DNA from 2 places in the Rhizobium sp. 1399 genome. Region 2 is predicted to be linked to the other one. Evidence: riboswitches for the same ligand, from Rfam matches in the RefSeq annotation. Region 2 holds a riboswitch; the other holds the start of a gene.

Region 1 (4,196 bases), 140 kb from region 2:
GGTTTCGCCGCTCTGCACGAGGGCGCGGTAGAAGGCGATGGCGACAGTAGGTGGCGTCTCCTGCCGGACTCGAACTTCGGCTTTGGCAAGCCGCCGCCACTCCTCAACTCCGACAAGCCCTCGCCCCGGCCACCAGATCCCCGCCTTCATCAGCGGCGCGGCTGGCGCCGGCTTCTCCGCCCCCGAAAGCATCGCTGATGCATGGGCAAGAAAGCCTTGCGCATTGGCGTCGCCGCCCTCGATCAGATACGCCCACAGCGCATTCAGATCATCAAGCGACACATTGGAAAACGGCGTCAGCCCCGCATCCGGCCGCGCATCGCCCGGCAGCACCGCAATCAGCGCCCCGTTACGAGCGGCAACCGCATGCAGCGCCTCCAGCGCGTAGTGAAAGTAGCTCGCCCCACCCAGCGCCCGCACGATGATCAGCTTCGCATGCCGTGCCGTGCGTTCGACGTAGGTATCGACCGACATCGGATGCTTCATGCTCATCAGGCTCGCAAGCCTGAGCGTATGCCCGCTCGCCCCGCCGGAATGAGCCGCAGCGATTGCCGCAAGCTCGGTGTCGGCGGCCGAGAGGAACAGGATATCGCCCGGCGACTGGCCGAGGTCGATGGCCTCGCCCCCGTCGCTGATTGTTCCCTGTTGGGCGAGAAGCAGATGCATCGATTATTCCCTAAGCGAGCGCTTCGATCGCCTTGCGCACCGCGTCCTGATCCATCTCATGCAGGCCGATGACGACGAGGCGCGTGCTGCGTGCTTCGCCCGGCGTCCAGGCGCGGTCGAAATACTGGTCGATGCGGGCACCCACGGCCTGCAGCTGCAGGCGCATCGGCTTGCCGGAGACATCGATGAAGCCCTTGAGACGCAGCACGTCATGCTCGGCGATAATGCCCTTCAGCTTCTCGACGAAACCTGATGTATCGGCGATAGCGCCAAGCTCGACGACGAAACTGTCGAATTCGTCGTGATCGTGCGGCGTGCCGTCCTCATGCTCCAGCTCGTGATGGGACTTGCGGTTGACGATATCGTCTTCCGTGCCGATGCCGAGGCCGAGCAGCACGCTTGCCGGCACGTCGCCATTCCTGGCCTCGATCATCACAGGCTTGCGGGCGATGCGCGAGGCGACTTCGCTCTTCACACGGCCAAGGCCGTCAGCGTCGATCAGGTCGGTCTTGTTGAGCACGATCAGATCAGCGCAGGTCAGCTGATCCTCGAAGAGCTCCTCGATCGGGCTTTCATGATCGAGCGATTCATCCTCGACCCGGCGTGCATCGACAGCATCATGGTCATCGGCAAAACGCCCTGCGGCAACAGCGGCGCTGTCGACCACGGTGATGACGCCGTCAACGGTGACTTCGCTTCTGATGTCCGGCCAGTTGAAGGCGGCGACCAGCGGCTGTGGCAAGGCAAGGCCTGAAGTTTCGATAACGATATGGTCCGGTCGCTGCTCGCGCTCCAGAAGCTTGGTCATCGTCGGAATGAAATCGTCAGCAACCGTGCAGCAGATGCAGCCATTGGTGAGCTCGATAATATCGTCCTCGGTGCAATTCTCCGCCCCGCAGCCCTTCAGCACATCGCCATCGACGCCGAGATCGCCGAACTCGTTGATGATGAGCGCAATCTTCTTGCCGCCGGCATTGGTGAGCAGGTTGCGGATCATTGTCGTCTTGCCCGCACCGAGGAAGCCGGTGATGACGGTTGCGGGAATTTTCTGCTGCATGGATTTAACCCTTCATTTTCAGCGGCAGACCTGCCGCGATAAAATACACGTCGTCGGCCGAAGCCGCGATCATCTGGTGCAGCCGGCCGGCATGGTCGCGAAACTCCCGCGCCATGCGGTTCTCAGGCACGATGCCGAGGCCGACTTCATTGGAAACGATGACGAGCCGCGCCTTTGCCTGCGGCAGAAAGGCGGCAAGGGCGGCGGACCGGGAGGCGATATCGCGCCCCTCCATCATCAGATTGGTGAGCCACAGCGTCAGGCAATCAACGAGAACAGCCCTGCCCTCGCCGTCGATTGCCGCAAGGCGCTCGGTAAGGTCGAGCGGTTCCTCATGCGTGGTCCAGGAGGGGCCGCGGTCGGCCTTGTGCTGGTCGATACGCGCCTGCATTTCGTCATCCCAGGCGCGGCCTGTGGCGATGTAGTGGCGGTCGAGGCCGCTTGTGGTGACGAGGTTTTCGGCGAAGCGGGATTTGCCGGAGCGGGCGCCGCCGAGGATGAAGGTGGCGTTGAGAAGGCTCTTGGTCATGCCACGGCCGCCCTTGGAGCGAAGGCGCGGCTCCACCCACCTCCCTCATCCCTGTGCTTGTCACAGGGATCCAGCGTGCCCAAGTCCTTGGGCACAAGAGACTCACTCAACGACGGCGTAGATTCATTCACTGCGCGGACGCGCCGTGGCTGGATTCCTGTGACAAGCACAGGAATGAGGGAGGAGAGGAAAGTGCACGCCGGGTAACGTCCACCAACAGGCACCAGACGCATCCCATCAGGGGATACCGAACCGACACCTTTCACACGCACCACCAGAGGCAGCGCTGAATCAAATCCTTCAGCCAAGACAACCTCCGTGCTGGCAGCGGGCAAACGGCCCAGTATGGGCATTATGCCCGGCACGGATGGCAGGTCTCCTGGCTCGCAGTTATCGGCCGCGACAGGGGCGACCTGATACGGTCGCCCCTGGTCGTGCCAGCGGATCTGCCTCGCCTTCCCGGCTGCGTCTCGTGAAAAGGCGGACGATTCGTAGAGATAGAGGCGTCCTGCCCCGGCTGATCACGATGCATTCCAGTGGCTTTTCCGGCATTTATCCCGCCTTGCCCGCCTGCAGAATGCGAGGCTGTCAGCGCAACGGTTAAAATACCGGACGGAAGACCCTGACTGCTCTACAGTCGCGGGGTCGGCTGTGATGAAGGCGCCCGGCTTGGGTCCGCCCCGTCACATTCCCTTTTCATCCGGAAGGCGTAAGGCCGATCCGGAACCATCCATTATGTCAATTCATGGTTAGGCTTCCGCCCCGGGCATGTCAATCGGTGCACCGGGTGCACACAGAGATCATCTCGACTTACACTACCGATATTATCGTCTTTAATCAAAGGTTTACGTCACAAAAACTTTACGGCTCAGTCGGTATTTTGCCGCAATTGCCGCTCATGCGGATGCCGGCTCCGCCCTTGACCCCCACTCCTGCCGCCTAGTTTCCCCATGATGCTCTCCCGAATGGATATTCGCCGCCTCGGCCCTCTCGGCACCGTCTTTGATCCGGGACGCCTGCGCGCGCTCATACGACACAGCGAAATGGGAATGGTCTTTGCCGGCGCGCTCGTCGGTATCGCCTCGGGGCTTGCGGTCACCGCCATGAGCTATGTCTCGGAAGAGATGCACAGGCTGATCTTCGGCATAGACGGCACGACGAGGCTCAGTGCCTCGCAAATCGACAGCAAGTTCCTGCTGATGACGGCCCCGGTTGCCGGCGGCATGCTGCTCGGCCTGTTGATCTTCATTCTCGCCAGATGGCGCAAGAAACCGATGGTCGACCCGATTGAGGCCAATGCCCTGCATGGCGGCCGCCTGTCGCTGACGGACAGCATTCTCGTCGCCATCCAGAATCTCGTTTCCAACGGCTTCGGCGCATCCGTCGGTCTGGAGGCCGGCTATACGCAGCTTGCAGCCGGCATAGCCTCGAAATTCGGCCTGAAGCTGCAGCTGCGCCGCTCCGACATGCGTGTCCTCGTCGGCTGCGGTGCAGCCGGCGCCATCGCCGCCGCCTTCAATGCACCGCTGACGGGCGCCTTCTATGCCTTCGAGCTGATCATCGGCACCTACACCATCGTCTCGCTGACGCCTGTCGTCGTCGCCGCCCTCGTCGCTACACTGGTCGCCCGCCTGCTCTCCGGCAGCGATTTCATCATCGATGTCGGCAGCTTCGGCGCTGTCCAGCCCGCCGATTACGTGCCGGCGATCGCCCTTGGCGCCTTCTGCGCCGGCATCGGCATCCTCATCATGCAGGGCGTCTCCTTCGTCGAGGAGCTGGCGCGCAAAAGCGCCATCGCGCTACCTTTCCGCCCGGCGCTCGGCGGCCTCGTCGTCGGCCTGCTGGCGCTGGTCTCGCCGCAGGTGCTGGCCGCCGGCCACGGCGCGCTGCATCTGAACCTCTCCCATGAGATCACCATTCCCGCGCTGATCGGCCTCTTCCTTC
Region 2 (4,196 bases):
GCATCGTCATCGGGTCCCCAGGAGGCGATGAGGCCGCGATGCGGGGTGCGGCCGAGGCGGACGATATCGCGCACGGTGAGCTGCGTGTCGGTCGTCGACTGCTGCTCGACCAAGGCGATGCGGCGGGCAAGGGCAGCGCGCGAGAGGCCGGAGACATCGTCGTCGCCGAGGCGGATGACGCCGCTTTTGACCTGCCGCAGCCGGCAGATCAGGCGTAGCAGGCTCGATTTGCCGGAACCGTTCGGCCCGAGCAGGCCGAGCACCTTGCCCTTTTCGACTGATATGCTGATGCCGTTGACGATGACGGTATTGCCGGCGGCATAGGTGACCTTGTCGACTGATATGCTCATGCGCTTCTCCGCACGCGATAGAGGATGATGGCAAAGGCCGGTGCGCCGAAGAGCGCGGTGACGACGCCGATCGGCAAGATCTGTTGGGGAATGATGATGCGCGAGACGATGTCGGCGCCGACCATGAAGATCGCTCCGCCAAGCGCAGTCGCCGGCAGCAGGCGGCCATGCGCGGGGCCGACGAGGAAGCGGGCGGCATGGGGAATGACGAGACCGACGAAGCCGATGGAACCGACCATGCTGACCACGCCTGCCGTCATCGCCGCTGTCACGCCGAGCAGGGTGAACTGCACGCGGCGCACGGCGATGCCGAGGGAGGCTGCGGCATCCGTGCCGAAGGCAAAGGCATCGAGGGCGCGCACATGGGCAAGACAGACGATCAAGCCTGTCAGCGCGACCGGCACGGAGAGATAGACATCCGGCCAGCGCACGCCGGAAAGCGAGCCGAGCAGCCAGAAAAGCACGCCGCGCGCCTGTTCGGCATTGGCCGAGGTTGTGACGATATAGGACGTCAGCGCATTGAAGAGCTGCGAGCCCGCCACGCCGCAGAGAATGATGCGCTCGCTGGTGCCACCCGCGCCCGCCGCCAGAATGCCGACCAGAAGAAAGGCGACGACGGCGCCGATGAAGGCGCCGCCGGAAATGCCGAGCACGCCATAGCCGAGGCCTAGGATCATGACGCAGACGGCGCCGGTGGAGGCGCCGGCGGAAATGCCGAGCACATAGGGTTCGGCGAGCGGATTGCGCAGCAGGGCCTGCAGCACCGTGCCGCAAAGCGCCAGCGACGCGCCGGCACTGGCCGCCACCAGCGCGCGGCTGAGGCGGTAATCCCAGACGATGCCCTGGTGGATGCGGCTGAGTTCGAATGCCGTGCCGAACAGGCGGTTGGAGACCGCCTTTGCCGTGGTGGCGAGCGGGATCGATATCTCGCCGATCGAGACGGCGAGACTGATCATGATACCGAGCAGGATGAAGGCGGCGATGGTGAGCGTGGCAAGCACCCACCATCGTCTCTGTGGCAAGGCAGCCTGGCTCACTGCGCCAGACCGGAGGCGGCGATGCCCTTTGCCAGGATTTCGATGCCGTTGATCGTGCGGATCGTCGGGTTCATCGACTGCGCGTCCATCATGATGAAGCGCTTGTTTTTGACGGCATCGAGCTCCCTTGTGACCGGATCGTTTTCCAGGAAATCCACCTTCACCTTGGGATCGTCGGCGGCATAGCGGCGGCGGTCCATGGTGGCGATGACGATGACGGCGGGATTGGCCTGAGCAATCGTTTCCCAGCCGACGAGGGGCCATTCTTCCTCAGTCGTCACGACGTTCTTCGCGCCGAGTGCCTTCAGGATGTAGGCAGGGGCGCTGTTCTTGCCGGCGATGAAGGCATCGCCTTTCACTTCCTTGCTGGAGAACCAGAAGACGACAGGCAGGTTCTTGGCTGCAGCGCCTGAAACGGAGGCGACGGCCGCGGCCTCGCGTTTCTTCAGGTCGGCGATCAGTGCATCGCCGCGGTCGTTCACGTCGAAGATTTCGGAGAGTTCGGCGATTTCCTGATAGATCAGGTCCATCGTGAACAGCTCCTTGCGCACGCCGTCTCCGCCATCGGTGTTGATCTTGGCGACGCAATCGGCCGGCGCGATATAGGTGTTGATGCCGAGATCCCCAAATTGCTTGCCGACGGAGCCTTGGGCGCCGACATGCCATTCGAATTCGGCGGCCACCAGATCGGGCTCGGCACCGACGACGGATTCGAAGCTCGGATCATTATCGGCCAGCCGTCTGATCTTGCTGTTGGCCTCGGCATATTGCGGCAGGACCGGGCCGACCCAGACGGCGGTGCCGGCGATCTTGTCGGCAAGGCCGAGCGAGAAGAGCACTTCGGTCATGCCCTGGCCGATCGAAACGATCTTGGCCGGGGCTTTTTCGAAAGTGACCTTCTGGCCGCAATTGCTGAGGGTGAGGGGATATTGGGTGGCGGCGAAGGCGGGTGCTGCAAGGCCGGCCAGGCAAAGGCTGGCGAGCCCGAGCGCAAGGGAAAAGCCTGGAATAATCTGGCGCATTGGAAACTCTCGATCGGAAGGAAAAGGGCTAGCAGACGCCGGCGCGCGCAGATGCGTGAGCAAAGCGTGGAGGGAGGGCTAGCGGCGGGTGGTCCAATCGGGACGGATCGCGTGCGGCAAGCGGCAGGAAATAAGGTCAATCATATCTGCTCCTTGTCCAGGCATCCCCGCCTGGCTGATTGGATTGCGATTGACGGCAGGTCTCCTGGCTCGCGGATGTCAGCCGGTCATCTGCCTTCCCGCGCTCGCGCGCAGTGGCATGGCCCTGAGGCCGGCGGAGATGATCGCAAGCGATCACTCCCGATATGACCAGCTCGCCGGTGATTTCCTGGAATGAACGACGAGGCATTCATTCCGGATATAACCGGCAATCCGCTTACAGTTGCGGGGGCAGCCACGGTCTTGGTCCCTATTGGGTCGTCCGCACCGTGTTCCCTATTAATCCCCTTGGAGTCTTCCTCGGGGAACCGTCACCCCGATCTATGACGCCGCCATGGGCTACGTCAAGCGTGGGGAATGCGAAGTATGGTCGGCCAACAGGCTCAGTGACTGGTGCCCGAGCCGCCGGCGGCGACCAGCGTGAAAGGCTGGCCCTCGACGGGGATCGTGCGCGTTTCCTTCAGTGTTTCGCTACTGACAAGGCGGATCAGGCTGTGGCGAGGATCGGTGATGGCGATATCATCGCCGGCCACGGCCAGCCGAGGACGCGGATCGCGCCAATGGCCGTCCTTGCTGTAGGGCTCTGTGACGGTTTCCGATCTGACGATCTCGCCCTTTACCGTATCGAGCAGATGCAGCCTGCCATCTTCTGTGAGGATATAGGCATTCTGGAACTTTGCCGGATCGAGTACAAAATCGACGCGCCGCGTCGGAAGGTCGATGATGCGGTAAGGCGCGTCCGTATTGTCAGGATCGATCAGCACCAGCTTGTCCTCCCCGTAATTGCCGAGGAAGAACTGCATGGAGCGGCCGCCGAGCAGCGTCGAGACCTTGCCCCGCGGCAGCGACACGCCATAGGCGAGCATCTCGACCGTGGGGCCTTCCGCGCCGCCCGGACGCGCAACGAGCACGCCTTCCTCACAACCGAAGGCGACGAGACGAGCAGAGGTCGCCTCGCCATGCAGGCCGGAGCAGGGCGCGACATCGCCGATCTGCCGACCATCACGATCGAGCACCCGCAGGCCAAGGCGCGGCGGCAGTTCGCCCTCCTTGACCGGCGCCTGCATGTTCGGCACCGAAACCAGCAGGTGATTACCCATCGGCACCGCGACGCCGTGATGGGCGGCGATGGTATCGACAGCCTTCGGCTCCGGCTTTTCCTGCAGCAAGCTGCTTTCTTTCAAGAGATCAAAGCGGTCGGTGCGATCGTAGAAGATCGCCACGTCATCGCCATGCGTCACCACATGACCGGGCTTCTCGCCCTTTATCGTCGTGCCGATCAGCTTCGGCGGCGCCACCTCGAGATCGCGATGCTCCCCATGATCGGAAAGGGCAATGCCGGTATCGATGGCATGAACGACATTCTCTTCGCCCTGGACGGCAAAGACCGTGCGCCCGGTGTCGCTCAGCGACAAGGCGGCATAACCTTCGAGATCGAAGCGACCGATCTGTCTACCGCTTGCAAGGTCGATGGCGTGGACGACCGGCAGGCTGTGATCAGCCACGAAAAGCCGCCAGCTTTCCTGCTGTTCCTCCTCGGCGCGGGAAGCCGATGGCAAGGCGGCGGATGTGAGCGCGGTGGCGACTGCGAAGATAGCGAAAAGGCGCCGGGACATGAAACTTCCTTT

What was found. Region 2 has a riboswitch for cobalamin ahead of J2X71_RS27595 (ABC transporter substrate-binding protein). Riboswitches for the same ligand answer to the same signal wherever they lie in the genome.
Region 1: linked by a shared signal. The riboswitch ahead of cobU (bifunctional adenosylcobinamide kinase/adenosylcobinamide-phosphate guanylyltransferase) and the one ahead of J2X71_RS27595 (ABC transporter substrate-binding protein) in region 2 are both predicted to bind cobalamin.

Annotation. Positions count from the first base shown of each region.
Region 1 is NZ_JAVDSU010000011.1:156,112-160,307, forward strand. It holds gene cobN (cobaltochelatase subunit CobN) at 1-666, opposite strand, end outside; gene cobW (cobalamin biosynthesis protein CobW) at 677-1,723, opposite strand; gene cobU (bifunctional adenosylcobinamide kinase/adenosylcobinamide-phosphate guanylyltransferase) at 1,728-2,252, opposite strand; cobalamin riboswitch at 2,604-2,998, opposite strand; gene J2X71_RS28370 (chloride channel protein) at 3,206-4,196, shown strand, end outside.
Region 2 is NZ_JAVDSU010000011.1:12,053-16,248, reverse strand. It holds gene J2X71_RS27605 (ABC transporter ATP-binding protein) at 1-350, opposite strand, end outside; gene J2X71_RS27600 (FecCD family ABC transporter permease) at 347-1,372, opposite strand; gene J2X71_RS27595 (ABC transporter substrate-binding protein) at 1,384-2,409, opposite strand; cobalamin riboswitch at 2,587-2,896, opposite strand; gene J2X71_RS27590 (hypothetical protein) at 2,952-4,184, opposite strand.